DNA from 3 places in the Amycolatopsis sp. cmx-11-51 genome. Region 2 is predicted to be linked to each of the others. Evidence: riboswitches for the same ligand, from Rfam matches in the RefSeq annotation. Region 2 holds a riboswitch; each other region holds the start of a gene.
What was found. A riboswitch is a leader RNA that binds a small molecule or an ion and turns the genes downstream of it on or off. The one in region 2 is predicted to bind S-adenosylmethionine.
Positions count from the first base shown of each region.

Region 1 (10,441 bases), on a different contig from region 2:
GTGGCCGATGAGCGGGCGGTGGATTCGGCAGGCCGGATCCTCCTGCTCGCTCCCGCGGAGGGATGGGCGGACCTGCTGCCCGGGCAGCAGGTCACCGCCTCCGGGCGGCTCGCGCCTGCCAAGGGTGCCGAACTCACGGTCGCGGTCCTCTCGGTGCGCGGACCGCCGTCAGCCCTCGGGCCGGCGCCCTGGTGGCAGCGAGCCGCGGAATCGCTGCGCACCGGGCTCCGGGGCCTGTGCGCCGTCCTCCCGGAGGAACAGGCCGGTCTCGTGCCCGGACTGGTCGTGGGGGACACGAGCACGTTGTCCCCGAGGGTCGAACGTGAGTTCACGGACTCCGGCATGTCCCATCTGATGGCCGTGAGCGGTGGGAATGTGGCGATCGTCTGCGGCTCGATCCTTCTTCTGCTGAGGGCGCTCCGGGTCGGGCCGCGGACGTCCGCCGCCGCGGCCGCCGCGGGGCTCGCCGGTTTCGTGGTCCTCGCCGGGCCCGCGCCCAGCGTGCTCCGCGCCGGGGTGATGGGGGCGGTCGGGTTGCTGGCGCTCGCCCTGGGGCGCAAGGGGTCGGCGCTGCCCGCGATGGCCTTCGCGGTGGCGGGGCTCGTCGTGGCCGATCCCGCGATGGCCGCCGACTTTGGATTCGCCCTTTCGGTGCTGGCCACGGCGGGGCTGGTCCTGTTGGCCCCGCGGTGGGCCGAGTGGCTGGTCGCCCGCGGTGTGCCGTCCGGCTACGCCGAGGGACTGGCCGTCCCGCTGGCCGCGTTCGTAATGACGGCACCGGTCATCGCGGGTATGGCGGGAGCGGTCAGTCTCGTCTCGGTGGTGACCAATGTGCTCGCCGCCCCGGTGGTCGCCCCGGCCACCGTGTTCGGCGTGCTCGCCACCGTCGTCGGACCGTGGTGGCCGTCGGCGGGCAGGCTGTTGGTCCGGCTGACCGAACCCGAGGCGAGTTGGCTCATCACCGTTGCCCGCCACGGCGCTCGCGCGCCGGGAGCGGTCGTGGACTGGCCGGATGGCTGGTGGGGCGGGCTTTTGGCAGCCGGTCTGCTCGTCGTCCTGCTCGTCACCGTCCGGCTGCGTCACACCAGGATCCTGCTGGCGGTCGCCTTGGCGGGCGGACTCCTCGTCTTCGTGCCGGTGCGGGTGCTGGCCCCGGCGTGGCCACCGGCTTCGTGGAGCGCTGTCACCTGCGATGTCGGACAGGGCGACGCCGTCGTCCTCGCCACGGCCGAGCCGGGGAGGGCGGTCCTGGTCGACACCGGGCCGGAACCGGGACCGGTCGACGAATGCCTGAGCAGGCTCGGGGTGGACCGTGTGCCGTTGATCGTGCTGAGCCATCTGCACGCCGACCACATCGGCGGTCTCGAATCCGTTTTCGAGGGCAGGTCGGTCGGTGCGGTCGCCGTCGGCCCGGGCCGGGCTCCCGCGTGGGCGTGGCGGAAGGTCGCCGACGAGACCGCGCGTCGTGGAATTCCCTTGCTGGAACTGGGGATCGGGCAACGGCTGGACTGGCCGGGGCTGTCGCTAGAGGTACTCGGGCCGCGGTATGTCACTCGACGATCGGTCCTCGAACAAGATGGCACGGTGATCAACAACGGCTCCGTCGTCCTGCGGGCCGGGACGCCGGCGGGCCGGTTACTGCTGACCGGCGACGTCGAACTCGCCGCGCAGGCGGACCTGATGGCCGAGGGAACCGATCTGCGTGCCGAGATCCTGAAGGTTCCGCACCACGGAAGCCGTTACACGGCACCGGATTTCCTCAACGCCGTCGCGCCACGGGCCGCGTTGGTGAGTGTCGGTGCCGGAAACACCTATGGTCACCCGAACAAGTCCACTTTGGACAACCTGACGGCTGTCGGTGCCTCGATCGCCAGAACGGACACGGACGGCGACACCGCGGTCGTCGCCGACGCGCGAGGCCTCGCCTTGGTGCGCAGGGGTGAGCCCCGCGGCCCGCCTCGTTCTTGAGGCGGGCCGGCGGGAACTCAGATGCCGAGTGCCTCGCGGACCGCGTCGGCCGACGCGCTGACGGTCGCTTTCGGGCCGATTTTGTCCTCGACGGCGTCGAGCGTCTTGAGGCCGTCACCGGTGATCAGCAGGACGATCTCCTCGTCCGGGTTGAGTTTGCCGGTCTCGATGAGCTTCTTGGCCGTCGCCACGGTGACCCCACCGGCGGTCTCGGTGAAGACGCCTTCGGTGCGGGCGAGCAGCCGGATACCTTCGACGACCTCTTCGTCGCTGACGTCTTCGATCGAGCCACCGGTGCGCTTGACCACGTCGAGGACATACGGGCCGTCGGCCGGGTTGCCGATCGCCAGCGACCGGGCGATCGTGTCCGGCTTGACCGGCTGGACGACGTCGCGGCCCGCGCGGAACGCCGCCGAGACGGGGGAGCAGCCGGTGGCCTGCGCGCCGAACACCTTGTACGGCGTTTCGTCGACGAGGCCGAGCTGTCCGAACTCGCGGAAACCCTTGTCCACCTTGGTGAGCTGGGAACCGGAGGCGATCGGCACCACGATCTGAGAGGGAAGCCGCCAGCCGAGCTGCTCGGCGACCTCGAAGGCCAGTGTCTTGGAGCCTTCCGAGTAGTAGGGCCGGACGTTCACGTTGACGAACGCCCAGCTTTCCTGCTCGGCGGCGAGCTGGGTGGCGAGCCGGTTCACATCGTCGTAGTTGCCGTCGACCGCGATCAGGTCACCGTCGTACACGGCGGTGGTGAGGATCTTGGCGCGCTCGAGGGTCTTCGGGATCAGCACGACCGACCGCCAGCCGGCGCGGGCGGCCGCGGCGGCGACCGCGTTGGCCAGGTTACCGGTCGACGGACAGGCGAGCACGTCGAACCCGAACTCGCGTGCGGCGGCCAGCGCGACGGCGACCACGCGGTCCTTGAACGAGTGGGTCGGGTTGCCGGTGTCGTCCTTGACCCAGACCTTCTTGACGCCCAACGCCTTCGCGAGCCTGTCGGCCTGGATGAGCCGGGTGGCGCCGGGTTCGGTGTTGGGGATTTCTTCGACGTTCGAGGGAACGGGAAGGAGCTTCTTGTAGCGCCAGATGTTTTTCGGCCCGGCTTCGATGTCCTCGCGGCGCACGCGGCCGAAGTCGTAGGCGACCTCGAGCGGCGAGAAGTCCTCCGCGGAAACGAACTCGGGGGCGAGCGGCTGCCGGTGTCCCTCTTCCTTCGACACCAGTTCGACGGCGGGTCCGAGATCCGGGGTCTTGGTGGTGGAGGTCGTGCCGAGGGTTGCGGTCATCGCGAGGTCCTTCCTCATCTGCCCCGCCGTGGCGGGCCGGAATTGGCACCGTGTTCGTCAGCTATCCCGCGATCGCGGGATGACAGGCTGACGCCGGTTGCCGGGGCTTCATCGGGCCGTTCCCTCTGCCCCTCTGGATGAGCGGTATTCGATTGTCGGCACGCGTGTCATCGCGTCGCCTCGCCAACACCGTACGACATGGGCCTCGCGTGGGGCCACCGTGCCCGGAACACATCACCGGACAAAGCACACGAGAGGAGGAGTGGCAGGATCGTCACCGTGACGACGCAAGCTTCCGCCCCATCGCCGCTGGTCCTGGTTCTCGGTGAGGAAGAGCTGCTGATCGAACGCGCCGTCCGCGGCGCTTCGGACGCGGCCAAAGCGGCCGATCCGACGGCGGACCTCACCCGGATCAGGGTGTCGGACCTCACAGTCCCCGCGCTCGCGGAGATGGTCAGCCCCTCGCTGTTCGCCGAGGACAGGGTGATCGTCCTCGAATCCGCGCATGACATCTCGCAGGAGCTCGCCGACGGGGTGATGGCTTACGTCAAGGCGCCCGCCGACGGCATCGTGCTCGTCGTCGTGCACAGCGGAGGCGGTCGGAGCAAGGCTGCGAAGGCGCTTCCCGCGGCCTTGAAGAAGGCCGGGGCGGAGGTCGTCGAGTGCCCGAAACTGACCAAGCCCGCCGAGCGGGAATCCTTTGTCCGTAACGAGGTCCGCCGGGTCGGCGGGAAAATCGACGGTGCCGCCGTGCTCGCGTTGATCGACGCCGTCGGCTCGGATCTGCGCGAATTGTCGTCGGCCGCGACACAGCTCGTCGCGGACGCCGGGGGAACGGTCGACGAGCAGGCGGTCCGCCGCTACCACCGGGGCCGCGCGGACGTGAACGGGTTCGCTGTCGCCGAGAAGGCCGTCGCCGGGGACATGGCGGCGGCTTTGGAGTCGCTGCGCTGGGCGATGCAGCTGGGTGTTCCGTACGTGCTGGTCGCGGACGCTCTCGCCGACGCCGTCCGGACGATCGCGCGGGTGTCCGGCGCCGGTCGCGGGAACCCGAACCAGATGGCGGGTGAGCTGGGGATGCCGCCGTGGAAGGTGCGCAAGGCGCAGGGGCAGGCCCGCGGCTGGGGGCAGGACGGTCTCGCCACCGCGATGCGGGTCGTCGCCCGGCTCAATGCCGAAGTCAAGGGTGTCGCGGCAGACCCGGAGTACGCACTGGAACGCGCCATCCTGGAAGTCGTCGCCGCCCACGGCACAAGCCGCTGAACATGGCGAAGGGCCCCGGCGACTCGCGTCGCCGGGGCCCTTCGAAAGCCGATCAGAGAGAGTTCGCGCGCTTCGCGAGCGAGGACTTCTTGTTGGCGGCCTGGTTGGCGTGGAGAACGCCCTTGGTCACGGCCTTGTCCAGCTTCTTGGCCGCGTCTTTCTGCAGTTCCAGCGCCTTGGCCTTGTCGCCGGAGTCGGCGGCCTCGCGGAACTTGCGGATCGCGGTCTTCACCGAGGACCGGATCGCCTGGTTGCGCTGACGCGCCTTCTCGTTGGTGGTGATGCGCTTGATCTGCGACTTGATGTTGGCCACGGGGGCGCTCCTCTTGAATCTCTCGGTGGTTTCACCGCCGCGCTGTGACCGGCCCTGCGCGCTCGTGAAAGCGGCGCGGGTTTCCTCCATGACGGAATGCCACACAGCGATGAAGGGGCAAGCTTAACAGTCGTCCGAGGGTGGATCGCGGCCGCCTCCGGACGAGTGTTCGGGGTACGGTGATGAGCGTAGTGCCTAGGGTTCCGTCGCCTGCCCGTTCAGCGAAACACACAATCAGGGCAGGTGGGACAGGTCCGAGCGGCACCATCGGCGGGGCTGGAGGCGCCACCGTTCATCTGACGGGACAAAAGCCTGGAGGACCGATGTTTTCCGTGTGCGCGGAAAACATGAAAGGTCCGTAGTGAACGTCACCGCCCTGTCCCTCGTCATCACCGCCGCCGTCATCCACGCGGGCTGGAACCTGGCCGCCAAACGAATCCGTCGCGGCGGAGCCCGGTTCGTCTGGGCCTACTACAGCCTCTCCGCGGTCCTACTCGCTCCCGCCATGGCGGTCTCACTGGCCGTGGAGCCGCAACGTCCACAGTGGACGTGGCTGCTCGCGGCCGCGGTCACCGCCGTGTTCCACGTCACTTACGGGGTCGTCCTCCAGCGGGGTTACGCAGTCGGGGATCTGTCCGTCGTGTATCCCGTCGCCCGCGGTACCGGGCCGTTGATCTCGGTGCTCGCGGCCGTCGTGCTGCTCGGTGAGCGGCCGGGGCCACTCGGGCTGGTGGGCGCGTTCCTCGTGGTCGCCGGGGTGCTGGTCATCGGTACCGGGCGAGCACCTGCCCACGCCGACGCCGCGGACCGTGTCGCTCGCCGCAAAGGCGTGGGGTACGGGCTCCTGACCGGGCTCACGATCGCCGCCTACACGCTGTGGGACGCGCATTCGGTCACCGGTCTCGGTGTCCCGCTGATCGTCTACTTCGGAACCGGCGCGATCGTGCAGAGCCTGCTCATGACGCCGTACGCGCTGAAGGACCGCGAAGAGGTCTCGTGGCTCTGGCGTGAGCACAAGCGCGAAGTCTTCATCGTCGGCCTGCTCTCGCCGGTCGCCTACCTGCTGATCCTCTACGCCCTCCAGATCGCCCCGGTGAGCCTCGTCGCACCCGCGCGGGAGCTGAGCATCGTTTTGGGCGGCCTGGCCGCCTGGCTGGTCCTGGGTGAGTCGAACGCCGCCCGCAGGCTGGCCGGGTCGGCGGTGGTGCTGGCGGGCATCGCCGCGATTGCGATGGCCTGAACCCATCCGGTAGGGATTGATCCATGGACGTGCTGAGCAGCAGGGTGCTGATCCACCCGGAGGACCTCGACGTGTCGACGGCGTTCTATCGGGACACTCTTGGCCTGGCGATCGACAAAGAGTTCCCCGGCGGGACGGTGTTCTTCGCCGGGAACGGGTCGATCGAGATCGTCGGTACCGGGAAGACCGGCCCGACCCCCGACGTCGGCTTGTGGCTCCAGGTCCGGGACCTGCCCGCGGCGCTCGAGGAACTCGCCGCGAAGGGGTTGGAACCCGTCCGCGGAGCGCGTCGTGAACCCTGGGGTCTGGACGAAGCGTGGATCGCGGATCCGGACGGCACCAGGATCGTGCTGGTCGAGGTACCGCGGGGGCATCCGTTGCGCACCGACCCGCGCTAAGCGGCGGGTTTGACCGCGCGGAGCTGAGCGGCGAGTGAGGCGCCGAAGCCCGGCGGGTCCCAGGTCCAGGTCTGTAAGTCGGTGAAGCCGGCCGCGGCCGCTTCGTCGGCCAGCTCGTGCCGGGACACCGGCAGCCACTTCTCGTGCGCGGAGAGCAGCAGCCTGCCGCCCGGCCGCAGCACGCGGAACAGTTCGTCGAACCCGGCCGCCCGGTTCTCCCACAGCTGCACGTTGTTGACGGTCAGGATCACGTCGACACCTTCGTCCGGCTCACCCGTGGAGTCCGCGGTGCCGCGCCGCAGCTCGACCTTGTCGCCGCACCGGCGGCGGGAGCGGGCGAGCATCTCGGGGGACGGGTCGACGCCGATCACCCGGCCCGCGTGTTCGGCCGCGGCCTCCAGGCCGACACCGGGGCCAGGGCCCACGATGAGGGCTGTTTCGCCGGACTCGATCGACGCCAGTCCGACGACGCGAAGTTCGGTGGCAGCGTTGCCGTGCGCCATCGCCAGGCCACCGAACCGGCCGAGCAGTCCCCTGGGATGGCCGAACGTGTTCTCGAGCATCTGGGTCAGTGAATTACTCATACTTCGAGGGCACCACAGCGTGACACAGGCCGCATCGGGGATGACCCCCACTCGCACCCGGAGCGGCATGGGACCATAGAGCTGGCACACCCCGACCTTCGCGAGGAAACCCGTTGACGACGTTCGCCGACACGACCTTCACGCCCCCGGAGCTCATCCGGAACTTCTGCATCATCGCGCACATCGACCACGGCAAGTCGACCCTGGCCGACCGGATGCTGCAGCTCACCGGCGTGGTCGAGGAACGGGCCATGCGGGCTCAGTACCTCGACCGGATGGACATCGAGCGGGAACGCGGGATCACCATCAAGGCGCAGAACGTGCGCCTGCCCTGGAAGGTCGACGGTCAGGACCACGTCCTGCACATGATCGACACCCCCGGCCACGTCGACTTCACCTACGAGGTCTCTCGCGCGCTCGAAGCGTGTGAAGGGGCGGTTCTGCTGGTCGACGCCGCGCAGGGGATCGAGGCGCAGACACTCGCGAACCTGTACCTCGCGCTGGAGAACAACCTCCAGGTCATCCCGGTGCTCAACAAGATCGACCTGCCGTCCGCCGACCCGGACAAGTACGCCGCGGAGATCGCCCACATCATCGGCTGCGAGCCGTCGGACGTGCTGCGGGTGTCCGCGAAGACCGGCGTCGGGGTCGGGGAGCTCCTCGACGCGGTCGTGAAGCAGGTGCCCGCCCCGCAGGGCGACGCGGACGCTCCGGCAAGGGCGATGATCTTCGACTCGGTGTATGACACCTACCGGGGTGTCGTGACCTACATCAGGGTCGTCGACGGCAAGATCACCCCGCGCGAGCGGATCAAGATGATGTCCACCGGCGCCACCCACGAACTCCTCGAGGTCGGGATCATCTCGCCCGAGCCCAAGGTCAGCAAGGGGCTCGGTGTCGGCGAGGTCGGCTACCTGATCACCGGCGTGAAGGACGTCCGTCAGTCCAAGGTCGGCGACACCGTGACCTCCGAGCGCAACGGTGCGAAGGAGGCCCTCGCGGGCTACCGCGAGCCGAAGCCGATGGTCTACTCCGGCCTGTATCCGGTGGACGGTTCGGACTACCCCGAGCTGCGTGAGGCGCTGGACAAGCTTCAGCTCAACGACGCCGCGCTGGACTACGAGCCGGAGACGTCCGTCGCGCTCGGCTTCGGCTTCCGCTGCGGTTTCCTCGGCCTGCTGCACCTGGAGATCACGCGCGACCGGCTGGAGCGCGAGTTCGGCCTCGACCTGATCTCCACCGCGCCCAACGTGGTCTACGACGTCGTCCTCGACGACGGCAAGGAAATCCACGTGACCAACCCGTCGGACTGGCCGACCGGGAACAAGATCGACAAGGTGCTCGAGCCGGTCAGCAAGGTGAGCATCCTGGCGCCGTCGGAGTTCATCGGCACGATCATGGAACTGTGCCAGAACAAGCGCGGTTCCCTGCTCGGCATGGATTACCTGTCCGAGGACCGGGTCGAACTGCGGTACAACCTGCCGCTGGGTGAGATCATCTTCGACTTCTTCGACACGCTGAAGTCGCGTACGCGCGGCTACGCGTCGCTGGACTACGAAGAGGCGGGCTCGCAGGCGGCGGACCTGGTCAAGGTGGACATCCTGCTTCAGGGCGAGGGTGTCGACGCGTTCTCCGCGATCGTGCACAAGGACGACGCCTACAACTACGGCAACCGCATGGTGAACCGGCTCCGGGAGCTGATCCCGCGGCAGAACTTCGAGGTGCCGATCCAGGCCGCCATCGGGGCCCGCATCATCGCCCGCGAGACCATTCGCGCGATCCGCAAGGACGTGCTCGCGAAGTGCTACGGCGGTGACATCTCGCGTAAGCGCAAGCTGCTGGAAAAGCAGAAGGAAGGCAAGAAGCGGATGAAGACCGTCGGCCGGGTCGAGGTTCCGCAGGAGGCCTTCGTCGCCGCATTGTCCACCGAGGACAGCGGCAAGAAGAAGTAGGTACTACTCGCGAAAGGCCGCCCGGAGCGTTACCGGGCAGCCTTTTTCGTGTCAGCGATTCCCGCTGATGCGGTTCGCCGTGACGAAGACGGCCACGCGGCGTTCGGCGGCCATCACACGGTCGTACTCGTCCCAGTCGTCGTGGGTCCCGGTCGCCGCGACGAACACCTCGCGCAGCAGCCCGGGGAGTCCGCTCGGGTCGAAGTCCGGGTCCGGGTCGTCCGGGCCGATGAGGTGGACGGTGCCCTGGACCGCTGCCCATTCCCAGCCGCGGCGGAAGGTGATCGTGGCGTGGCCCGCCCGGCGGAAAAGGTCTAGTTTCTGCGCCCCGCCCACGGCGACGAAACCGACCCCGGGTGCTTTCGTGACCGGGTCTTCGATCACCCCGGCGTTCACCACCGACGAGTGCACGGTGCCGTCCGCGCGGACCGTCGAGACGGTCGCGAGTCCGTTTTCGCGTAAGGAAAGAGTGCGAACGAGTTCGAGATCAGTGGCCATGGAGCCACCGTAGCGCTCGGTCAGCCGTTCGCGGCCCGGCGAGCGGCCAAGGCGGTCCGGAGGGCGGCGACGGTGGCGTCGAACTCCTGATTCGGCTGCCAGTAGAAACCGGGATTCTCCTCGCTGGTTCCCGAGCCGGAGGCGAAGGGCGATTCCTTCCCCATGCCTTGGAATTTCGTCGGCACCCGTGAGGAAGTTCGGCCCGAGGTCTTCAGCCTTCGAGATCATGATGAACTTCGAGATGTCTCCCCAGGGGATGTGCCGTCGGAGGAAGAACCGGCCTTCTTCACGGACTCGAATCCCGGACGGCCGCTGTGAGAGGACGGGCATCGCCGTCCCGCAGCCCGCCGCCAGCCAGAGAGTCAAGAACGGAATTACGAAAACCAGGGGGCGACCAGGTGCCGATGGCCGTTTGCGCCCCATGCCGCAAAGCTTAGGAGGAAGAGGGACCGGGCCAGTGAGGATCGGAGAATACTCACCGGCCCGGGCCCGGGCTCAGCAGGTGCCGTTGTCGCGCCAGACGCCCCATTGGCCGCCCGCGCCGGGTTCTTCGCCCTGCGTCCACCACTGTGCCGCCCATTTGTGCCCGTTGTGGGAGACAGTGGCCCCGCCGGTGTAGACGGACGCGCGGTCCCACGCCGGGAGCGAACAGGTGCCCGGGTTGCCGGATCCCGTTTCCCAAGGCACCTGGCTCGACGCGTAGTAGCCGATGCCCTGCGCCTGCCAGCGCGGGGCCTGTGCGCCGAGGCGTACCCGGAAGGCGTTCCAGTCGTGGGTCGACCAGGGAGACCAGCCGAGTTCGGCATGCGCCGGGAGCCGCGGGAAGGCCAGGTAGTCGATGTTCGCCGGGGTCACCACGGTTTCGGTCCACAGCGGGGATTCGACGCCGCGGACGGCCGATTCCGGCACCCCGGAGAGGTAAGCGCCCGGGTTCCAGTTGTA
Region 1 covers NZ_JADNQO010000009.1:87,167-97,607, reverse strand. The annotation lists gene ACM6LU_RS26925 (ComEC/Rec2 family competence protein) at 1-1,968, shown strand, start outside; gene thrC (threonine synthase) at 1,986-3,251, opposite strand; SAM riboswitch class I at 3,263-3,395, opposite strand; gene holA (DNA polymerase III subunit delta) at 3,531-4,514, shown strand; gene rpsT (30S ribosomal protein S20) at 4,567-4,827, opposite strand; gene ACM6LU_RS26905 (EamA family transporter) at 5,189-6,067, shown strand; gene ACM6LU_RS26900 (VOC family protein) at 6,091-6,465, shown strand; gene ACM6LU_RS26895 (class I SAM-dependent methyltransferase) at 6,462-7,049, opposite strand; gene lepA (translation elongation factor 4) at 7,163-9,001, shown strand; gene ACM6LU_RS26885 (pyridoxamine 5'-phosphate oxidase) at 9,053-9,499, opposite strand; gene ACM6LU_RS26880 (hypothetical protein) at 9,520-9,663, opposite strand; gene ACM6LU_RS26875 (family 20 glycosylhydrolase) at 9,995-10,441, opposite strand, start outside.
Region 1: linked by a shared signal. The riboswitch ahead of thrC (threonine synthase) and the one ahead of ACM6LU_RS22965 (methionine ABC transporter ATP-binding protein) in region 2 are both predicted to bind S-adenosylmethionine.

Region 2 (10,441 bases):
AGGTACAACTGCTTGTCGGCCGAGACGACCTGGACGGTCTGGCCGTCGACCGGCAGCGCGCCGTGTGCGCTGCCGTTGCGGGTGATGCGAAACAGCAATTCGGCGGGTTTACCCGAAGCATCCTTGATTGTCGACTTATAGACAACCGCGGGTGCCTGCTCCAGCGCCTTCAACGCGCTCTCCACAGCGCCACGCTGCTCGGCGCGCCGGTCGACCCGCTGCTGCTCGGCGGGCGAGATCCCCGCGGCCCCGTCGATCGCGACGTCACAACCGGCCACGAAGCAGCACAAGAAGGCGACCGCGCCGATCCTCAACCGTCGTGCCGGCATTCCGCCCCCTGTGTCTCGCGTGCGAAGAGATCACACCTTAGGAAAGGGGTCACGCACCACCGCATCCGCGGGTTCCCAAAGCAGCTGTCACCGACTTGTCACCTGAACGAGCCACCCGGCGGGACCCCGGCACGACAGGTTGGTCTACACTTTCCCGGTCTCGGCGAGGCGGGTTCCGTGAGCACCTGGTGCCCGACGTGATCGACGCGGCGGCTTGAGTGGCCACACGCGATCGAGCACGCCCGTGGAACTCGCCGCCGAACACCAGAACCGACCCGAACCATCCCCACCTCAGCATGATTTCGCTGAACATGTTGGTGAATTGAAGGAGTGCTACACCGTGTCCGAGGTACGCCTATCCGTTGAGCCCCGCACCGAATTCGGCAAGGGTGCCGCGCGCCGCACGCGTCGCGCCGGCAAGATCCCCGCGGTGCTGTACGGGCACGGCTCGGACCCGCGCCACTACGCCCTGCCCGCCCTCGAGTTCGCCCGCGTCGTGCGTGAGAACGGCGGCAACGCCGTCATCACCCTCGAGCTCGAGGGCAAGAGTGAGCTGGCGCTGACGAAGACCATCGTCGTCCACCCGCTGAAGAACTACATCGAGCACGTCGACCTGCTGGTCGTCATTCGCGGCGAGAAGGTCACCGTCGACATCCCCGTCGTCGTCACCGGCACCCCCGGCCCGGGCACCCTGGTCACCACCGACCTCGACGCCATCCAGATCGAGGTCGAGGCACTGCACATCCCCGAGCAGGTCGAGGTCTCGGTCGAGGGCGTCGTCGCCGGCACCCAGATCAACGCTTCGGACGTCATCCTGCCGAAGGGCGCCTCCCTGGTCACCGACCCTGATGCCCTGGTCGTCGCCGTGAACGAGTCGCCGTCCGAATCCGCGCTCGAGGGCGAAGACGCCGACGCCGAGGCGGAGACCACCCCCGCCGAGGACGCCGAATAAAGTCACTCGCGTGACCGAAGCAGTACTTCCCGGGGCCAGCGAGCAGATCCTGCTCGCCGGCCTCGGCAATCCCGGCCCTCAATACGCTGGCAACAGGCACAACGTCGGCTTCATGGTGCTCGACGAACTCGCCGGCCGTGTCGGCGGCAGGTTCAAAGCCCACAAAAGCGGCGCCGAGGTCCTCGAAGGCAGGCTCGCCGGGCAGCGGGTGGTCCTGGCGAAGCCGCGCTCGTACATGAACCTTTCGGGCGGCCCTGTCGTCGGCGTGGCCCGGTTCTACAAGATCCCCCCGGCCGGTGTCGTGGTCGTCCACGACGAGCTGGACGTCGACTTCGGCGCGCTCAAGATGAAGCTGGGTGGCGGTGACAACGGCCACAACGGCCTCCGCTCGATCACCAAATCCCTGGGCACGAAGGACTACTACCGCGTCCGTTTCGGCGTCGGCCGCCCTCCAGGACGGCAGGATCCGGCGGATTTCGTGCTGAAGGACTTCTCGACGGTCGAACGCAAAGAACTCGCTTTCGAGGTCGATCGCTGCGCCGACGCCGTTGAAGCGCTGATCAGCACCGGTCTCGTCGCAGCCCAGAACACCTTCCACGCTGGGTGAACCCGATCACATGGCGGTGTGTTACAACTCGTCACTCGAAGGCGTTCACCACGCCCCTGATCGAGTCGTGAAATAGCGCGAGCTCTTCCGGGGAACTCTCAAACCCGTTAGGACGGAATGCGGAGATCACATTCCCACCGAAACCGGAGAGAGTTTCATGTCGTTTACGGCCGAAGACATCACCGGCGCCACTTTTCCGAACGCCCCGATCGGGCGGCGCGGATACGCCAAACACGAGGTCGACAAGTTCCTGGAGCGGATCGCAAACACGATCTCGGACCGGGACGACCTGACGGCGGCCGAGGTCCACCACGTCATGTTCTCGCGTCCACTGATCGGGAAGCGCGGCTACGACGAACGCGAAGTCGACGATTTCCTCGACAAGATCGAAGGGCAACTCGCCCAGCGGACCGGCCAGCAGGTACTCGGTGTGCCCGGCGTGCGTGAGGAGAACCAGGCGACCGCCGAACGCGCCGTTCCGGACCGCGGCCTCGTCGATTTCCTGCGGGAACGCTAGTGCCCGTCACCTCGTTCGAGGCGAGAACCCGGCAGTTCGACCGGGCGCCGATCGGCGCCCGGGGCTATCACGAACCCGCGGTCGATGCCTTCCTCGAACGGGTCGCCGCCACGCTCGACGGCGACGACGACCTGTCGGTTTCGGACGTCCACAACGTGGCGTTCGCCAAAGCACCGCTCTCGAAACGAGGCTACGACCCAGCAGCCGTTGACGCGTTCCTCCGTGACGTCGAAGGCACACTGGCCGGGCGTTCCCAGTCCGCCGGCTACTACATTGCGCCGGCTTTGGAACACACTCACACCCGCAGGCCGCTCTGGCGACGCCGCTGACCCACGGAAACACGGCGAGAGGGCCGGCCCGCGATCCTCGCGAGTCCGACGCTCCCGTGTCAGGTGGTCGCCGCGTTCTTGGCGATCTTGTTCGCGAACTGGGTGGCGGTCGCGGCCCGCTTCACCTTGCCCGACGGTGTCTTGGGCAGACTTCCCGCCGGAAGCACCACAACCGCGAAGGGCCGCATGTCGACCGCGTCGCGCACCTTGGCCGCGACTTCCTTCGCCAACGCCTTCTCGGTGTCCGGATCCCCGGCGAGTTTCGATTCGACGACGACGGCGAACCGCTCCCGGCGGCTACCCGCGTCGATCCGCACGGCCACGGCGTTCCCAGCTCGAACCCCCTCGACCGACATCGCCGCCCGTTCGATATCGGTCGGGTACAGGTTCCGGCCACCCATGATGATGACGTCCTTACGACGACCGCAGATCACGATCATGCCGTCGATCAGGTAGCCGAGGTCACCGGTGAGCAGCCAGCCGCTCTCGTCCTGTGTCGCGACCGGACCCTCCATGGTCAGGTACCCCGGCGTCACGGCCTCGCCGCGCAGACGGATTTCTCCGACCTGGCGCTCGCCGAGCACAGTGCCCTTGTCATCGACGATCTCGGCCTCGAGCCCGTCGAGGGGCGGCCCGAGCACCGCGAAGGAACGGACGTCGTCGGTGCCGCGCCTCGGGTCATCCTCGGGCACCGGCACCGCACGGTTGTCCGCCTCTAGCGCCTCGGCTTCGACGACGTCCAGCGTCAGTCCGGTGAACAGCGGAGCAAACGAAACCGCAAGAGTCGCCTCCGCCATGCCATACGCCGGAAAGACGCATTCGGCAGGCATCTTGAACCGCGCTCCCGCCTCGACGAAGGTCTGCACCGCTGTTTCATCGATCGGCTCGGCGCCGTTCAGCGCGATCCGAAGCTTCGAGAGGTCGTAAGTGTTGTCGTCCTCTTCCCGAGCCATCCGCCTGCCCACGATCGCGTAGGCGAAGTTCGGCGCGGCCGTGGTCGTGCCGTTGTACTTGCTGATCAGCTGCGGCCAGATCAACGGGCCCGACAAAAACTCGAGCGGCGTGATCTTGACGAGTTCGACACCGAACGTCATCGGGACCGTCAGGAAACCGACCATCCCCATGTCGTGGAAGGTGGGCAACCACGAAACCATCACATCGACGTCAAAGTCGAACTCGGCGCGATCGACCATCGCCTTGACGTTCGAATACAGGTTTCCGTAGGTGATCTGAACGGCCTTCGGATCGGCCGTCGACCCACTGGTCAGCTGTAGGAGCGCCGTGTCGGATTCGCCCGTCGGAACTGGCTCCGCCAGCGGTTCGGCCTCGAGCAACTCAGTGATCACCTGGAAGGCGATGCCGTGCTCGGTGAGCACCGGCGCCAGCTGGTCGAACGGCTCACCGAGCAGGACCAGATCGGACCCGATCATCCGCAGCACGCGAACGGTGTCCTCGGCCCACTCGGCGAGGTCGGTGCGCTGGGTGGGCTGGTGCAGCATCGTCACGCTGCCACCGGCGAGCCACACCGCCTGCACCGTCGGCGCGATCAGCGACGGCGCCGCCGCCAGGACCGCCACCGCCTTGCCGGACTCGAGCCCGGCGAGCACCAGGCCCCCGGCGACCCGCTTCGCCTGCTCGTGAATCTCAGCCCAGGTCCGCCGAACCGGCTCCTTGGGCTCCCCCGTGACCATTCCTCGCTGCTGACCTCGCCCCGCCGCGGTGGCGACGAGCGTGTCCACGAACCGACTCATGCGCGTCACAGTACTGTCCGCCCTTGGAACACCCGCTCGCCGTCGAGTGAACTCACTCGATCGCTTCGGAGGTCTCGAGCCACTGGGCCTCGACCTCCTCCTTCTCCGTTTCAACGGCTTTCAGTTCAGTGTTCAACTCGATGAGCTTCGTCGGGTCGGTCGCCGCCACGAGCAGCGCCGCGTGCAGCTTCTTTTCCTTGGCGTGCAACTGGTCGAGCTTGCGCTCGAGGCGGGACAGTTCCTTCTGTGCCGCCCGCTGCTCCGCGGCACTCTTCTTGAGCTCGGAGGACTGCCCGCTGCCCGACTTCCGGTCGGCACCGGCCTGCTCCAGGCTCTTGACCCGCCGGTCGAGGTACTCCTCGATGCCGCCCGGGAGGTGGGTCACGTGTCCGTCCCCGAACAAGGCGACGATCGTGTCGCAAACGCGTTCCACCAGGTACCGGTCGTGCGAAACGACGACGAGGCTGCCCGGCCACGAATCGAGCAGGTCTTCCAGCTGCTGCAAAGTGTCGATATCGAGATCGTTCGTCGGTTCGTCGAGCAGCAGCACGTTGGGCTCGGCCATCAGAAGCCGGCACAGCTGCAGGCGGCGCCGCTCACCACCGGAAAGGTCTTCGACCGGAGTCCACTGCCTGGACGCGGGGAACCCCAGCTTTTCGGCCAGCTGCGACGCGGAGAGCTCCTGTTTGCCGAATACGACCCTTCCGGAGACCTCTTCGATCGCCTGCAGGACGCGCAGATCACCCGGCAGATCGTCGAGCTCCTGCCGTAGGTGCGCGAGGCTGACCGTCTTCCCCTGGATACGGCGCCCCGTCTCGGGCTCTTTGTCCCCGTCGAGCAGCTTCAGCAGCGTCGTCTTGCCGGATCCGTTGACGCCGACCAGGCCGATCCGATCGCCTGGCCCGATCCGCCAGGTGACGTGATCGAGCAGAGTGCGGTCACCGACGGTCAAAGTTGCGTCCTCGACCTCCAGCACGGTTTTCCCCAGCCGTCGGCGGGCGAACGCCTGCAGCTCGACTGAATCACGTGGCTCCGGCACGTCGGAGATCAGTGCCTCCGCCGCCTCGACGCGGTAGCGCGGCTTCGAAGTCCTGGCCTGCGGACCGCGACGCAGCCACGCGAGCTCCTTGCGGGCCAGGTTCTGCCGCTTCTCCTCGGCCGTCGCCGCGAGCCTCGCCCGCTCGGCCCGGGCGAAGATCCAGTCCGCGTACCCACCTTCGTACTGCTCGACGCGACCGTTGGAGACCTCCCAGGTCACGCTCGCGACCGTGTCGAGGAACCACCGGTCGTGGGTGACGACCACGACCGCGATCCTGCGGTTGAGCAGGTGATCCGCGAGCCAGCGCACACCTTCGACGTCGAGATGGTTGGTAGGCTCGTCGAGGACCACGAGGTCGAGTTCACCGGTGAGAGCCGCCGCCAATGCGACACGGCGGCGTTCGCCACCGGACAGGTTCGCCGTCGACGTTTCGACACCGAGAGCAGTGATCCCCAGACCATCCATAATGGACCTGACCCGCGCGTCAGCGGCCCACTCATGTTCGGCGCCGTAGCGCTCCAGCACGACGTCTCCGACTGTGCTGCCGACCGGGAGTTCGGTTCGCTGGGTGACCACGGCCATCCGCAAGCCACGGACTTGACTCACCCGTCCCGTATCCGGCTCGCTGATCCCCGCGAGGACCTCCAGCAGCGTCGTCTTCCCGCCCCCGTTGAGACCGACGACGCCAATGCGCTGCCCCTCCGCAACGCCGAGCGAAACACCGTCGAGCAGCGGGCGCACCCCGAAGGACTTGCTCACCGACTCCAGGTTGACCAAGTTGGCCATGCCTCAGCCGATCCTTTCCAAAAAGCTTGCACCACAACGAATTAGTCGACGTCCATTTCGGACATCCTCACGCGTGTACTCGAGGCGGAGCCGGCCGCGGCGCATCGTCTCCGCCTACCAGCTTGGCGCCGGGAACCGGCCCGTGTGCGACACGCACCGTGCGACAGACCCCCGCACCGGACAGCTCCGCGGCGACCTCGACTGCAGACTGGGCATCCGCGCACAGAAAAGCGCAGGTCGGCCCAGACCCGGACACGGTGCCGGCGAGCGCACCCGCGTTGACTCCCGCCCGCAACGTGCGACGCAGCCCGGGACGCAACGAGACGGCGGCCGCCTGCAGGTCATTGCCGAGAAGCAGTGCCAGCTGCCGCGGGTCACCGGACGCCAGCGCCTCGACCACCGGAGTATGCGAACCGATCCGAGGCGGACTGCCCTCTTCACGCAACCTGTCCAGTTCTCCGAACACCCGAGGGGTCGAAAGACCACGCTGATCGAACGCCAGAACCCAATGGAACGTGTGCCTCGACAACACCGGCACCAGTTGCTCGCCTCGGCCGGTACCCAACGCTGTCCCACCGTAAAGGGCGAAAGGAACATCGCTCCCGAGCTTGGCGGCGATACCCGCCAGTTCGTCTCGGGAGATGTCGAGCTTCCAAAGTGACGCGAGCCCCACCAGGGTCGCGGCCGCGTCAGCGCTGCCCCCGGCCATCCCGCCGGCTACGGGGATGCCTTTGCGAAGCACCACTCGGACCTTGGACTCGCCGTCGGCCTTGCCGACGTGGGCCGCCAGCGCCTGCGCCGCCTTCCACGCGAGGTTGTTGGCCCCGGTCGGTACGGAACCTTCTCCTTCGCCATAGACCTCGACGCCCGGGTCCTCGGTGACCGCCACGGTCACCTCGTCAGTGAGAGAAAGCGCCTGGAAAACGGTCACCAGCTCGTGGTAGCCGTCCGGGCGTACGTCACCGACCGACAGGTGCAGGTTGACCTTGGCGGGAACCCTGACGGTTACTGGGGGCGGTACGACGGCGAGCACGAGTCAAGCCTACGTGGCCGCTCCACTTGTGCTGCCACCAGGAGAAAAGAGAACAGGACGAGTCAGACACGAAAGGGCCGCCCTGGACGGATTTCGTCCTGAGCGGCCCGGTCGTGGAGGAGTCAGGCAGCGACGCCCTGCGGCCCGCGGACCGGGTGGGTCACGTGGCCACCGCGTTCGGCGATCCAGGCGAGCGCGGCATCCGCGCGCTCACCGCGCACACCGAGACGGAACCTGCCGACCGGCGTGTCGCCGATCCGGGTCAGGCCGCCCCCGATGGTGGCGAGTTCGACGTCGAAGCGACCGGCGGCCTCAGGCAGCAGCGCACCGACCGATGCGAAACCGACAAGCACGACGTCCACCGCGCGGTCGTACTTCGACGTCTGCGCCCGTCCGGTCTCGATCGAGGGCAGCAGCGCCTGCGCGGTCCGGCTGGTCGGGTCGGAGACCAGGTCGAGCACGGTTCCACGTTCGATGATCGCCCCAGCCTCAAGAACCGCGACGTCGTCGCAGACACGGCGGACCACACCGGCATCAGGAGTGGTGAGCAGCACGGTGACTCCGAGCTCGGCGCGCGCGCGGTCGAGCACGGTCAGGACCGCGCCGGACTCTTCGGGCTGCACACCGGCGGTCGGGTCGTCAGCCAAGAGCACGGACGGCCCGGCTGCCAGAGCCTTGGCGATGGCCACTCGGCGCAGCTGCCCCTCGGTCAGATCACCCGGCCGCTGCCCCGCTCGCGGGGTGAGTCCGACCAGATCGAGCAGGTTGCCGACCCGGTTACGGCGCTGCGGCCCGTCGAGGCCGAGCTGTTCGAGCGGCGACGCGATGTTGCCGGCGATGGTGCGCTCGGCGAGCAACTCCGGCTTGGTGCTCACGACACCGACCTGCCGACGGATCTCCCGCAGGCGGCGGCCGTCAAGGGTCCCGGTGTTCAGGCCGTCGAGGCGGACCACGCCCCGGTCCGGGCGCTCCTGAAGTCCGATGCAACGAGCGAGGGTCGACTTGCCGGAGCCGGCCGGACCGACGACTCCGAACAACGAGCCTGCTTGGATGTCCACGCTGACATCGCGCAGGGCGACGACGGGATTTCCGTTGAGGGGAAAGGACTTGGACAGGTTTTCGACAGTGATCACGAAGGGCTCCATGCAAAGGGGGCGCTGCTTCTTTCGAGCGCGCCAACCGTCACCGAGTGACCGTCCAGAACGGACGGGCTTCAGAGGTAAGGGAAAGACTCAGGCAGTAACGGTGGAGCGTCGACACGCACTTACCGTGCGGCGACCTTCATCGACGACGCGTCGCCTGGTCAGCAGGAGCGGGTGGGTGACCCTGTTCATTAGGCACAGCCTCCATCGGTCCTGGCGGTAGCACCTGCCCTGTTGAGGGTGGTTGCTGCGACTTCGGCGAGCCAGGTCTCTCAGTCGCTCGGGATGGCTCACTGAGTAAAACCGATCCCACTAGATGAAAGCAAGCGCGTAGGCGCAGATCACACGTCTGGTCGTGTCCATAATACAGGATTTGCTGTCCGCATCCTGAGACCACGGCTGAGGTCTCAGGATCGCGTCAGGCCGCTGCCTGCTAAGACAGGTTGGACCAGACGGATCGAGAAGAGGATTTACGCTGTCGTGCTGACCTCAGCCGAGACTCGCCCGCGCGGCGCCGGTCACACCTGCGACGGCGATCAGTCAGTCGCTGCCGCGATACGGGCGAACTGGTGAACATCCAACTGTTCACCGCGGGTCTTGGGGTCGATACCCGCCTTTTCGAGCAACTCCCCCGCACGTTCGGCGGAACCGGCCCATGACGCCAAAGCCGCCCGCAGCGTTTTTCGCCGCTGCGAGAAAGCGGCATCGACCACGGCGAACAGCCGCTTCCTCTCCACGGACGACACCACTTCGCCTCGCTCGAAAGCGACGAGGGCTGAATCCACGTTCGGAACAGGCCAGAACACCGAGCGAGGTACCGCGGCGACCTTACGTGTCTTCCCGTACCACGCGAGCTTGACGCTGGGCACTCCGTAAGTCCGACTGCCAGGGCCGGCCGCCATCCGGTCGGCGACTTCGGTCTGGACCATTACGAGACCACTGGTCAACGAGGGCAGCTCGGCGAGCAGATGCAGCACAACAGGAACGGCGACGTTGTACGGCAGATTCGCGACGAGCGCCGTCGGCCGTTGAGGCAGGTCGTCCACCGTGATCCGTAGAGCGTCCGCTCCGACAACCGTCAGCCTTTCGGCCCCACCGCGTTCGGCCACGGTGTTCGGGAGCCGCCCGGCCAGTACGGGGTCTATTTCGACCGCGACGACCTCGGCACCGGTCGCGAGCAGCCCGAGTGTCAGCGAGCCAAGCCCCGGCCCGACTTCCAGCACGACGTCACCTTCGCCGACTGCCGAAATGTCGACGATCCGGCGCACCGTGTTGGGATCGTGCACGAAATTCTGGCCGAGCTTCTTGGTCGGCCGTACGTCCAGCTCGGCCGCCAGCGCCCTGATCTCCGCAGGCCCGAGCAATTCAGTCACTCGACGATCGTAGCCAGCCTTCGTAAGCCGCGATTGGCCGGTGGACGACCACCCCAGCCCCAGTCGGCCCCGAGGACAGCGCCAGCCTCCGCTTGGCCGCAACTCGCTCGCGCCATCCTCACGGATTCTCCCAGCTGACCCGTGTCATACGCCAGGGTGATCGGTGCAGGTTCACATCGCCGGAGCGTGATCAACGTGCACCCGATCGATACCGTGCATTCGTTCGACTCAACCTCGACAATCGAGGGATGACCAGCACAAACATTCCCAAGGCCTTCCCGCTGAATCTGCCGGAAGGTGACGCCGATCTGCTTCTCGACGAGTTGCAGACACGGCTACGCGAAGGGCGACGCCTGGTCGCCGAAGTCGGCCAGATCCTGGCCGAGATCGAGTCACGCGGTGTCCGAGACCTCTTCGGATACAACTCGATCGCCGTCTTCTACGAGCACGTGGCCCGGGTTCCCCGAGCCGAAGCGAAGAAGGTGACGGCTCGAGCACTCGCACTCAACTCGAGACGCGCGCGCGACGGGACCTCGACTCCACCCGTCGCGCCTTTGACCGGAGCCGCGGCCGTCACAGGCGC
Region 2 covers NZ_JADNQO010000006.1:258,579-269,019, reverse strand. The annotation lists gene ACM6LU_RS23005 (hypothetical protein) at 1-329, opposite strand, end outside; gene ACM6LU_RS23000 (50S ribosomal protein L25/general stress protein Ctc) at 670-1,281, shown strand; gene pth (aminoacyl-tRNA hydrolase) at 1,292-1,888, shown strand; gene ACM6LU_RS22990 (DivIVA domain-containing protein) at 2,046-2,405, shown strand; gene ACM6LU_RS22985 (DivIVA domain-containing protein) at 2,405-2,734, shown strand; gene ACM6LU_RS22980 (fatty acyl-AMP ligase) at 2,794-4,485, opposite strand; gene ACM6LU_RS22975 (ATP-binding cassette domain-containing protein) at 4,538-6,310, opposite strand; gene ACM6LU_RS22970 (4-(cytidine 5'-diphospho)-2-C-methyl-D-erythritol kinase) at 6,378-7,343, opposite strand; gene ACM6LU_RS22965 (methionine ABC transporter ATP-binding protein) at 7,466-8,476, opposite strand; SAM riboswitch class I at 8,687-8,777, opposite strand; gene rsmA (16S rRNA (adenine(1518)-N(6)/adenine(1519)-N(6))-dimethyltransferase RsmA) at 9,022-9,858, opposite strand; gene ACM6LU_RS22955 (DUF222 domain-containing protein) at 10,107-10,441, shown strand, end outside.

Region 3 (10,441 bases), on a different contig from region 2:
GGTGGCCTCTTCGGCGCTTTCGCTGCGGAAGTCGAACAAGCTGCGGGTCCGGTTGCCTCTGGCCAAACTGGTCGTCGCCGCGGACGAGGCGGATTCGCTGCGCGAGTTCACCGACATCCTGCGCGACGAGGTCAACGTCAAGTCCGTCGAACTGACCACGGAGGTCGCCACGCACGGCGGGTTCGAGGTCGCGGTCAACGCCCGCGCCGCCGGGCCGCGGCTGGGCAAGGACGTCCAGACGGTGATCAAGGCCGTCAAGGCGGGCGAATGGACGACGTCGGAGAGCGGAGCCGTCGTGGCCGCCGGCATCGAACTCATCGAAGGTGAGTACGAGCGGCGCCTGGTCGCCAAGGGCGGCGGTGCGGCCGCGGAACTGCCGGGCGGAGCGGGTCTGGTGCTGATCGACACCGAGGTCACCGACGAACTGGCGGCCGAGGGCCTGGCCCGCGACCTGGTCCGGGTCGTCCAGCAGGCCCGCCGGGACGCGGGTCTCGACGTCGCCGACCGGATCGCGCTCACCGTCGACGCGCCGGAGGACGTGGTCACGGCCGCGACCACGCACGAGGAGTTCATCGCTTCGGAGACCCTGGCGACTTCGGTGGCCTACGGTACCGTCGCCGACGGCTCGGCCGGGACGGTCGGGGAGGGAACCAAGGTGACCGTGGCGGTCGCCAAAGCCTGACTCCGAGAGTGAGATGAACGGGACTTTCATGGCAAATTTGCCATGAAAGTCCCGTTCATCTCATCCAGAACGCGGTCTGGACCACCGGGATCACGAAACGGATTCGGAACCGTCGCTTTCTCGCTGGGAAACGGCCTTGCGCGGAGGAAATCGGCAGGCTGACCCGGAGCGCGTGAAGGACGTGCCGCACTGGGGGAGAACGAGTCCATGAGTCCTGGCCGGAAAAGAGGGATCCTGATCGGCGCCGCGCTGGCGGTCGTCGCCATCGTGGTGGCCGCGGTGGTGCTGTTGGTCAAGGAGGATCAGGCGCCCGCCGCCACCGGTGGCCCGGGGGAGCCCACCGGGACAGCGCAGGAGAGCCCGGCGCGGGTCGCCGCCCGGTTCCTGCGGCAGTTCGAGGCCGGCGACCTGAACACCGCCCCGGTCGATGACCCGCCGGCGGCCACCGCGGCGCTGTCCGCGGCGCGCGGCGCGCTCACCCCGACGGCGGTCGAAGCGGCCCTCGGCGAGGTCCCGACGACGCCGGGGGAGGCGACCAGCACGTCGGCCACCTTCCACGCCTCCTGGACCTTCACGGGCAACAGCGTCTGGAAGTACGAGGGCAAGCTGGACCTGGTCCGCAACGCCGGGAAATGGGTGGTTCGCTGGGCGATGTCGGTGATCCACCCGAAACTCGAAGCCGGTCAGTGGCTCTCCGTCGCGCCCGTTTCGGCCAAGCCGGTCGTGGCCGACAGGGAGGGCAAGGCTCTCGTCGGCGGTGACGCGGCGGGTGTCGCGCCGATCCTGCAGGGGGCGCTGTCCAAGGTCGCGTCCGAGCAGAACGGCGGAACCGGGACCCCGGCCACCGTCACCGTGTCGCGCGTCGACGCTTCCGGCAAACCGGTCGAAACACTCTTCGGCCAGGCCGAAGAAGCCGGCCAGCCGCTGGTCTCGACCTTGAGCGTGGCGTCCCAGAGTGCCGCGCAGAAGGCTGTCGACGGCCTTCAAGGTTCGGCGATCATCGTCGCGATGAAAACCAGCGGTGACCTGCTGGCGGTCGCTCAGAACGCGGCGGCGGGCAACCAGCCGAAAGCGCTCAGCGGCCTGTACGCACCGGGTTCGGCGTTCAAGATCGCCACGGCGACCGCGGCGCTGCAGCAGGGCGGGGTCTCCGCCGACTCGCCGATGGCCTGCCCTGGGAGTGAGCAGATCCGGACCCGCACACTCATGAACGAAAACGGTTTCGACCTGGGGACTGTTTCGCTGAAGACGGCGTTCGCCGCATCGTGCAACACGACCTTCGGGCGGCTCGCCGGGCAACTGCCTGCCGACGGCCTCGCGAAGGCCGCGAGCCAGCTAGGCCTCAACGCCGACTTCGAGATCCCGGGACTGGCCACCGAAACCGGGAAGGTCGAACCGTCGAGTAGCGCCGACGAGCAAGTCGAGGCCGGGATCGGACAGGGAAAGGTGCAGGTCAGCCCGTTGGGCGCGGCGCTCATGGCCGCCACGGTCGCGACGGGGAAACCGGTGGTGCCGAAGCTGTGGCAGGGATTGGAGACCAACGTCAACGCCGGCTACCAGGCCCCGCCTGCCGGGGTGCTGAACCAGGTCCGGGCGATGATGCGCGAGGTCTGCACGACGGGGACCGCGAAGGCGTTGAAGGGCAGCGGAAACGTCTTCGGCAAGACCGGGACCGCGCAGTTCGGCTCGGGTGCCGACGCCAACGGCTGGTTCGTCGGCTACCGGGGAGACGTCGCGTTCGCCGTCATGCTCGAAGGCGCCAACGACTCCGAACCCGCGGTCCAGCTGGCGGCGAGGTTCCTGGCGGGCTGATATTTCGGTCCGTGCCGAACTGTGGGTCTTCTACGGTGAGCGCATGGAAACGATCGCCTTGGCCGAGGTCGCGGCCGTGCTCGCCGATCCGAGCCGCGCGTCGATGTGCCTCGCGCTGCTCGACGGGCGTGCCTGGACGGTGACCGAGCTGGCCGGAGCGGCCGAAGTGGCCGCGTCGACGGCGAGCGAGCACGTGACGAAGCTGACCGAGGCCGGGTTCGTCGTCCGGGTCAAACAGGGGCGGCACAGCTACGTCCGGATCGCCGATCCCCGGGTGGCGGAGCTGATCGAGCATTTGGCGCAGCACGCCGAACACCGCCCGGTGAAGGGGCTGCGGTCGTCGGTCCGGGTGAAGCGGCTCGAGTTCGCCCGGACCTGCTACGACCACCTCGCCGGGACGGTCGGGGTCGCGCTGCGGGACGGGATGCTCGCCGCCGGGCTGATCGACGAGGCCGACGGCCTGACGTTGACCGGTCGCGGGCGCGACGTGCTCGGCACACTCGGGGTGGAGATCGCCGATAGCCGCCGTCCGATGCTCCGCGACTGTCTGGATTGGACAGTCCGCCGTGATCATTTGGCGGGCCGGGTCCCCGCGGCGTTACTGTCCCACGGAGTGAGTGCCGGCTGGTTGTCGCGTGAGGGCAACCGAGCGGTGAAGGTCCTGCCCGCGGCGGCGAAACCCTTCGCGGAACTAGGTGTCGACCTGATGGCCCTGCGGAGTCCGTAAAGGACAGTCTGTAACACAGTCCGTTCGGCTCGCCGTCGAGCGGTGCACGAAGGTGTGACGATCACCGCCTCACTATTCTGGAGGCCTCACGGCGGCCGGACGGGAGGCGACATGGAACAGCTCCCGTTCATCTTGGGTACCGGTGGCGCGGTTCTCCTCGTCGCCGTGATCGCCGTCCGGGTGTCGATCAAGGTCGGCCTTCCCTCGCTGCTGCTCTACCTGGGGATGGGGGTCCTGCTCGGCGAAGCCGGGTTCGGCATCCAGTACGACAACCCTGAACTCACCCAGTCGCTCGGCCTCGCCGCACTGGTGATGATCCTGTCCGAAGGTGGTCTCACCACCCGGTGGACGGCCGTGAAACCCTCGCTGGGCATTGGAATCGCACTGTCCACAGTGGCCGTCGTGGTGAGTATCGCGGTCACCGGCGCGGCCCTGCATTGGTTGCTGGGCCTGGATTGGCGGATGGCGTTGCTGTGGGGCGCGGTGCTCGCGTCGACCGACGCCGCCGCGGTCTTCTCGGTGCTGAGATCGGCGGGGATCGGGAAGCGGCTCGTCGGTGCGCTGGAGATCGAGTCGGGGATCAACGACGCCCCGGCCTACATCGCCGTCGTCGTCCTCGCCGAGGGCACGACCGTTGACTGGTCGCTGCCGCTGCTGGTCGTCTACGAACTCGGCGCCGGGCTGGTGATCGGCTTGGCCTTCGGCTGGGGCGGGGCGTTCGCGCTGCGCCGGGCGGCGCTTCCCGCCACCGGTCTGTATCCGCTGGCCACGGTCGCGGTCTGCGTCGTGGCGTACTCGAGTGGGCAGCTGGCTCACGCGTCGGGCCTGCTCGCCACCTACGTCGCCGCCCTGGTGCTGGGGAATTCGAAGCTGCCGCACCGGTCGGACACACTGTCCTTCGCCGAAGGGCTCGGCTGGCTCGCGCAGATCGGGCTGTTCGTGCTGCTCGGCCTGTTCGCATCGCCGAGCAGGATCTTCGAGAGCCTGGTCCAGGGCCTGGTCGCGGGCGCGGTCGTGCTGTTGCTCGCCCGGCCGCTGTCAGTGGTGCTGTCGGCACTGCCGTTCAAGATCCCGTGGCGAGAACAGGTGTTCCTGTCCTGGGCGGGGTTACGCGGGGCGGTCCCGATCGTGCTCGCACTGATCCCGCTGTCGTCCGGCGTGCCCGGCGCGCAGGAGCTGGTCGACGCGGTGTTCGTGCTGGTCATCGTGCTGACCCTGCTTCAGGGGGCGACGCTGACCCCGCTCGCGAGAGTGCTCGGGCTGGCTCAGCACACCGAAGCGCACGAAATCGACGTCGACTCCGCGCCACTCGATGAGATGGGTGCCGAACTCCTGCAGGTCCGGATCAACTCCGGGTCGAAGATGCACGGCGTCTACCTGGCCGAACTGCGGCTTCCGGTCGGGGCGACGATCAGCCTGCTCGTCCGGGACGGCACCGGCTTCACGCCGAACAAGAACACCCGGCTCCAGGAACGCGATCAGTTACTCGTCGTGACCACCTCCGACGCGCGTGACGCGGCCGAACGACGGCTCCGTGCCGTCGACCGGGCCGGTCGCCTCGCCAGGTGGAAGGGCGAATCCGGCCAATAGGTCACGAACCGGCACCAGCTGTTCGTCGGTTGATCTCAGAAACTTCTTCCTCTTCGTCCCCCTTTGGACTACCTTTCCCGCAATTGACTCCATCGAATGGGTGAGTGTCACGGGTTAAGGAGTACGCAAGGTGACGAAACTTCCTGCACGGTTCGCCGTTCTGGGGGCTGCGGCTGCACTCGTCGGGGTGGTTCTCTCCGCTCCGGTAGCCTCCGCGGCCGGCGCGTTTCCCGCGTTCGGATTGCCGTTCGACACGGGTCAGTCGGTCTACTCGGCGGGAATTCACTCGGACAACGGCACCTCCGGCGTGAAAAACGCCATCGACTTCAGTCCTGGGAACAAGACCGTGCGTGCGCCGCTGGCGGGCACCGTCCGAGTTCAGCACTGCGACGGGGGCGACTGGGTGACCATCGACCACGCGAGTGGCTGGCGGACCGGGTACTACCACATGGAGGACATTTCGGTCACCGACGGCCAGCGGGTCGTCCCGGGCGACGCCCTCGGCCTGACCGGAAACGCGCTGCCCTGTGGTGGCCGCAGTACCGGCGCCCACGTGCACTTCACCCTGTGGACCCTGCCCACAGCCACCGTCAAGGGTGGCGACTCGCGCGACTTCGGTGTCGGCGCTGGCAACTGGAACGGCGTGTCCTACGACGAGCTCTCGACCAAGGTCGCCGACGCCCACGGCGAGGCCGTCGACCGCAAGATCTTCGGCGGCTGGCAGTTCACCGCGGGCACCGATCAGTACTCGGGTACGGCGACCGAGGTCTCGTCCCGTTCGACCATTCCCCTGCCCGGCCGATTCCGCGTCTGACCTCCCGCAATCAGTCCTCTAGTTGCGGTAATTGCGCGCGCAACTACCGCAACTAGAGGACTAATTGCGGGGGTTCTCCTCGGTTGCGGAATGCGTGACCGGCGTCTCACCATGCGGGCAAGGGGTGGCTTGATCGCCGGTGCATCGGCTAACTTCGTTCGTAGGTCACGAGTGTCAGCGTCAAGCCCCGGCTAGCTGGCCGGCAACCCTCCTTCCGCGGTGGGGTGCCCCGGGTGAGGACCTGGCTCGTCGCGTGGTGCGACGGGCAAGCGCGGGATCCTCGTCGGGATCCCCTGGCCCGGAGGATGACGATGACACTCGCTCTCGAACGCACCAGCACCCCCGCCACTGTCGCGGAAACCGTTGTCACACACGAAATCCCGACGGTCGCGTGCGCCGATCTGCGGGTCCCGCTGGTCACCGGGGGCGACATCGGGTACGCCAACCTCGATCACGCGGCGAGCGCTCCCTGTCTGGACAAGGTGCGTGACGCGGTCGACGAATTCCTGCCCTGGTACGCCAGCGTCCACCGCGGCGCCGGATTCGCGTCGCAGGTCTCCACCAAGCTTTACGAGCGCACGCGGGGAATCCTGCGGAACTTCGTCGACGCGCGGTCGACCGACACCGTCGTGTTCACCCGCAACACCACCGATTCCTTCAACCTTCTCGCGCGCAGCCTGCCGAAGCACACGTCGGTCGTCGTGTTCGACACCGACCACCACGCCGCGCTGCTGCCGTGGAAGGGTCCGAACGTCCGCCGGATCGAGACGCCCCGCACCCGCCTCGCCGCGGTGTCCGCGGTGGACGAAGCGCTCGCCGACTGCCCGCAGGGCCCGCGGCTGGTCGTCATCACCGGCGCGTCCAACGTGACCGGGGAACTGTTGCCGGTCAAGGAGATCGCCGCCGTCGCGCGACGGCATGGCGCCCGGATCGCGCTCGACGCCGCGCAGCTCGCGCCGCACCGCAAGATCTCCGTGCGCAAACTGGACGTCGACTACATCGCGCTGTCTGGCCACAAGCTGTACGCGCCTTTCGGTGCCGGTGCGCTGATCGGCCGCGCCGACTGGCTGCGTGCCGCCCAGCCGTACCTCGCCGGTGGCGGCGCGACGAAGCTCGTCACCCGCGACTCCGAAGACTTCGGCGTGGTCTGGAACGCCGGCGCCGAGCGGCACGAAGCCGGTTCCCCCAACACCGTCGGCGTCTACGCGCTCGGTGTCGCCTGCGAGACGCTTTCCGGGAACTGGGACGCGATCGTCGCCCACGAAGACGAACTGCTGACGCGGCTGCGGCGTGGGCTCGCCGCCATCCCCGGTTTCGCCGAACTGCGGCTGTTCGACGCACCGGTCGACCGGGTCGGCACGCTCAGCTTCGTCGTCGACGGCTTCGAACCGGGCTGGCTCGCCGCGGTCCTGTCCGCGGAGTACGGCATCGGCGTGCGGGACGGCGCGTTCTGCGCGCACGTCGCCACCAAGCGGCTGATCTCCGCCGCCGGTTCGACCGGCCAGCAGGCCGTCCGGGTCAGCCTTGGCCTCGGCAGCACCACCGAACATGTGGACCGGGTCGTCCTGGCGCTGCGTCAGATCGTCGCCCGCGGCGCCCGCTGGCAGTACGAGAAGCCGGAGGGCCGCTGGGTGCCGGAGAACGATCCGCGGGAGCTGCCCCCGTTCTGCGCCTGACCCACTACCCTCACCCCGCATGGGGAACGAGCGACCGCGTTACTGGTTTCCGCTGGCGTTGCTGGGATTCGCACAGCTGATCGTGGTGGCGCTGGCCGGGGATCCGCGCCGCTCCGGGGGCTGGATGGGCTACCCGCCCCGCGGCGAACAGGGTTACTACCAGAACCTGTACGGCGTGGAGATGAGCCGGGAGGCCGCGTCCGCCGTCTCGGTCGTCGGCATGAGCCGGCTGGACAACTGGCTGTTCGCCGTGCTCGCGGTCTACCTCGGCACGGTGCTGTTCTATGCCTGGCGGACGAAGCCCGTGCGGTGGTGGAGGATCCTCGCGATCGCCCTCGGCGGCCTGGTCGCCATCGTGCTGGCGGATCTGGTCGGCTACTGGGAACTCGACATGGACGGCGACGCGCGGAGCGCGGTCCTGCTGACACTGGGGCTGATCCTGCTCGCCTGGCTGGACCGCAGCGTGCTGGTGCTGGTCGTGGCCGCGGCGTTCGTGCTCTGCGCGGTGGTGCTCGCCCAAGGACAGCTCGCGTTGGTGCTGTCGTCGCTGGTCGCGCTGGCCGGGGCGTTCACGGCGCTGCTGAGCAGGCCGAAGACGGCCGCCGAGGAGACCTGAGCACGCTCAGTGGACAATGGGTGAGTGAGTACTGAGCCCGAAACCGCGCCACCGTCGCCGCCGCTGCCCAAGAAGCGCGTCGCCGTGGTGTTCGTCGTCGCCGCGGTGCTGTGGGGGATCGACCTCCTCACCAAGCAGATCGCCGTGTCCACGCTGGAGGGCAAGCAGCCGGTCGAGTTCCTCGGCGGGCTGGTGTACTTCCAGCTCGTGCGCAACCCCGGCGCCGCCTTCTCGATGGCGACCGGGCTGACCTGGGTGCTCGCGCTGGTCGCGGCCGCGGTCGTGGTCGCCATCAGCTGGCTGGCGCGGCGGCTGCGCTCGGTCGGCTGGGCGATCGGCCTCGGCCTCGTGCTGGCGGGCGCGCTCGGCAACCTGACCGACCGGATCTTCCGCGCGCCGGGCCCGCTGCAGGGCCACGTGGTCGACATGATCTCCGCGTTCGCGCCGAACGGGCAGGGCTGGGCGATCTTCAACGTCGCCGACTCCGCGATCTGCGTCGGCGGAGTGCTCATCGTGACTCTTTCCTTGCTAGGCAAGGACTACGACGGATCGTCTACAAAGGACAAGAAGAAAGCGGCAACCGAATGAGCGCGCGTATGCTGCCCGTTCCCGACGGGCTCGACGGAATGCGTGTCGACGCGGGTCTGGCGAAACTACTGGGACTTTCCCGCACGGTCGTGGCGGAACTGGCCGAATCCGGCGAGATCCTGCTCGACGGCAGGCCCGCCGGGAAGTCGGACCGGCTGGCCGCCGGTGGACTGCTCGAAGTGACCCTTCCCGATCCGGCTTCGCCCATCGAGGTCGTCGCGGAACACGTCGACGGCATGAAGATCCTGCACGACGACGATGACATCGTGGTGATCTCGAAGCCGGTCGGCGTCGCCGTGCATCCGAGCCCCGGCTGGACCGGGCCGACCGTCGTCGGCGGGCTCGCCGCCACCGGACTGCGGATCGCGACCTCGGGCGCGGCCGAACGCCAGGGTGTCGTGCACCGGCTGGACGCAGGCACCACCGGCGTGATGGTCGTGGCCAAGAGCGAGCACGCGTACACCGTGCTGAAGCGGGCGTTCAAGGAACGCACCGTCGACAAGGGCTACCACGCCATCGTCCAGGGTCACCCGGATCCGACGCGCGGCACCATCGACGCGCCGATCGACCGGCACCCCCGGCACGACTACAAGTTCGCCGTCGTACAGGGCGGACGGCCCAGCGTCACGCACTACGAGGTCGTCGAGGCCTTCCGCGCCGCTTCGCTGGCCCAGATCAAACTGGAGACCGGCCGCACGCACCAGATCCGCGTGCACTTCTCGGCGCTCAAGCACCCGTGTGTCGGCGACCTGACCTACGGCGCGGACCCGGTGCTGGCGCGCAAACTCGGGCTTTCCCGGCAGTGGCTGCACGCGAAGACGCTCGGCTTCGCGCATCCGTCCGACGGGCGCTGGGTCGAGTTCGAGTCGGAGTACCCGGACGACCTGGCCAACGCGCTGCGCATCCTGCAGGACGAGAACTAGTCGTCGATCGACCAGGTCAGCGTGCGCTCGTCGGGTTCCGGCCGGGGCGACCAGCGCACGGCGACCACCCGGGTGGCGTCCGGCAGCACGTAGACGGTGTGACCGCCGAGGGTCTCGCCCGGCCGGACGCCGATCTTGTGCGGCGGCCGCGAGGTCAGGGAGACCGGTGCCTTCGTGATCGGCTTGCCGTCCGCGGTGAGCAGTTCGAGGTAGTTGTCCGGCAGTGAGACGAACGGGGTGTTCCCGCGGTTGGTGATCTCGGTGTGCACCACGACCGACCGTTCCCCGGCCTCCAGCGAGTAGCCTGCCGCGCTGAACAGGTAGTCCGCCGGGTCCTGGACCTCGAGCAGCTGGACGGCGAGCTGCTCGCCCTCCAGGCCGTGGGTCTCCATGACGTCGCCGGTCCGGCCCTTCTTGCCCTCCGGCACCTGCCGCGGCGTGACTTGCTGTTCGTCGCCGCGAGCCCAGGACGCGGTCTGCGGGACGCCCCACGTGCTCATCACCGGGTCGGCGGGCGCCATCGGGGGCGCGAACTGCTGCGGCGGGGCGGGCGGACGCTGCTGGGGCGGCGCCATCGGTGCCATCGGCTGGCGCACCGGGGCGGACGGCGGGCCGGGGTAGCGGCCCGAAGGCGTTCCGTGCACGTTGTACGGACCCGAAGGCGTCCCCTGGACGTTGTACGGCCCTGATGGGGTGCCCTGGACGGACCCCTGAGCAGGCGGACGCTGCTGGGGCTGCTGCTGTGCCCAGGAAGGCGGAGAGGCGGCGATGGCGGCGCGTAGCCCGTTCGGGTCACTTTCCACGCCCACGAGCAGCGGCAACCCGCTTCCCGAGAGGGCGACCAGGCGGTATGCGACCTCACGCGGGTCCATGCCGACCTTCGCCGCGAGTTCGTGCACGGCCGCCTTGCCCAGCTCCGCGAGGGCGGCGAGCAGGCGGGTATCCACGGGATCGGTCACGGCCACGTCCGGGAACGCTACCGCCTCGGCCCCGGCACCGCGGGAGAGGCCGTC
Region 3 covers NZ_JADNQO010000003.1:150,177-160,617, forward strand. The annotation lists gene ileS (isoleucine--tRNA ligase) at 1-682, shown strand, start outside; gene ACM6LU_RS14115 (penicillin-binding transpeptidase domain-containing protein) at 890-2,494, shown strand; gene ACM6LU_RS14120 (ArsR/SmtB family transcription factor) at 2,538-3,221, shown strand; gene ACM6LU_RS14125 (potassium/proton antiporter) at 3,333-4,811, shown strand; gene ACM6LU_RS14130 (M23 family metallopeptidase) at 4,942-5,625, shown strand; SAM riboswitch class IV at 5,789-5,903, shown strand; gene ACM6LU_RS14135 (aminotransferase class V-fold PLP-dependent enzyme) at 5,937-7,301, shown strand; gene ACM6LU_RS14140 (hypothetical protein) at 7,321-7,917, shown strand; gene lspA (signal peptidase II) at 7,942-8,505, shown strand; gene ACM6LU_RS14150 (RluA family pseudouridine synthase) at 8,502-9,428, shown strand; gene ACM6LU_RS14155 (AsnC family protein) at 9,425-10,393, opposite strand.
Region 3: linked by a shared signal. The riboswitch ahead of ACM6LU_RS14135 (aminotransferase class V-fold PLP-dependent enzyme) and the one ahead of ACM6LU_RS22965 (methionine ABC transporter ATP-binding protein) in region 2 are both predicted to bind S-adenosylmethionine.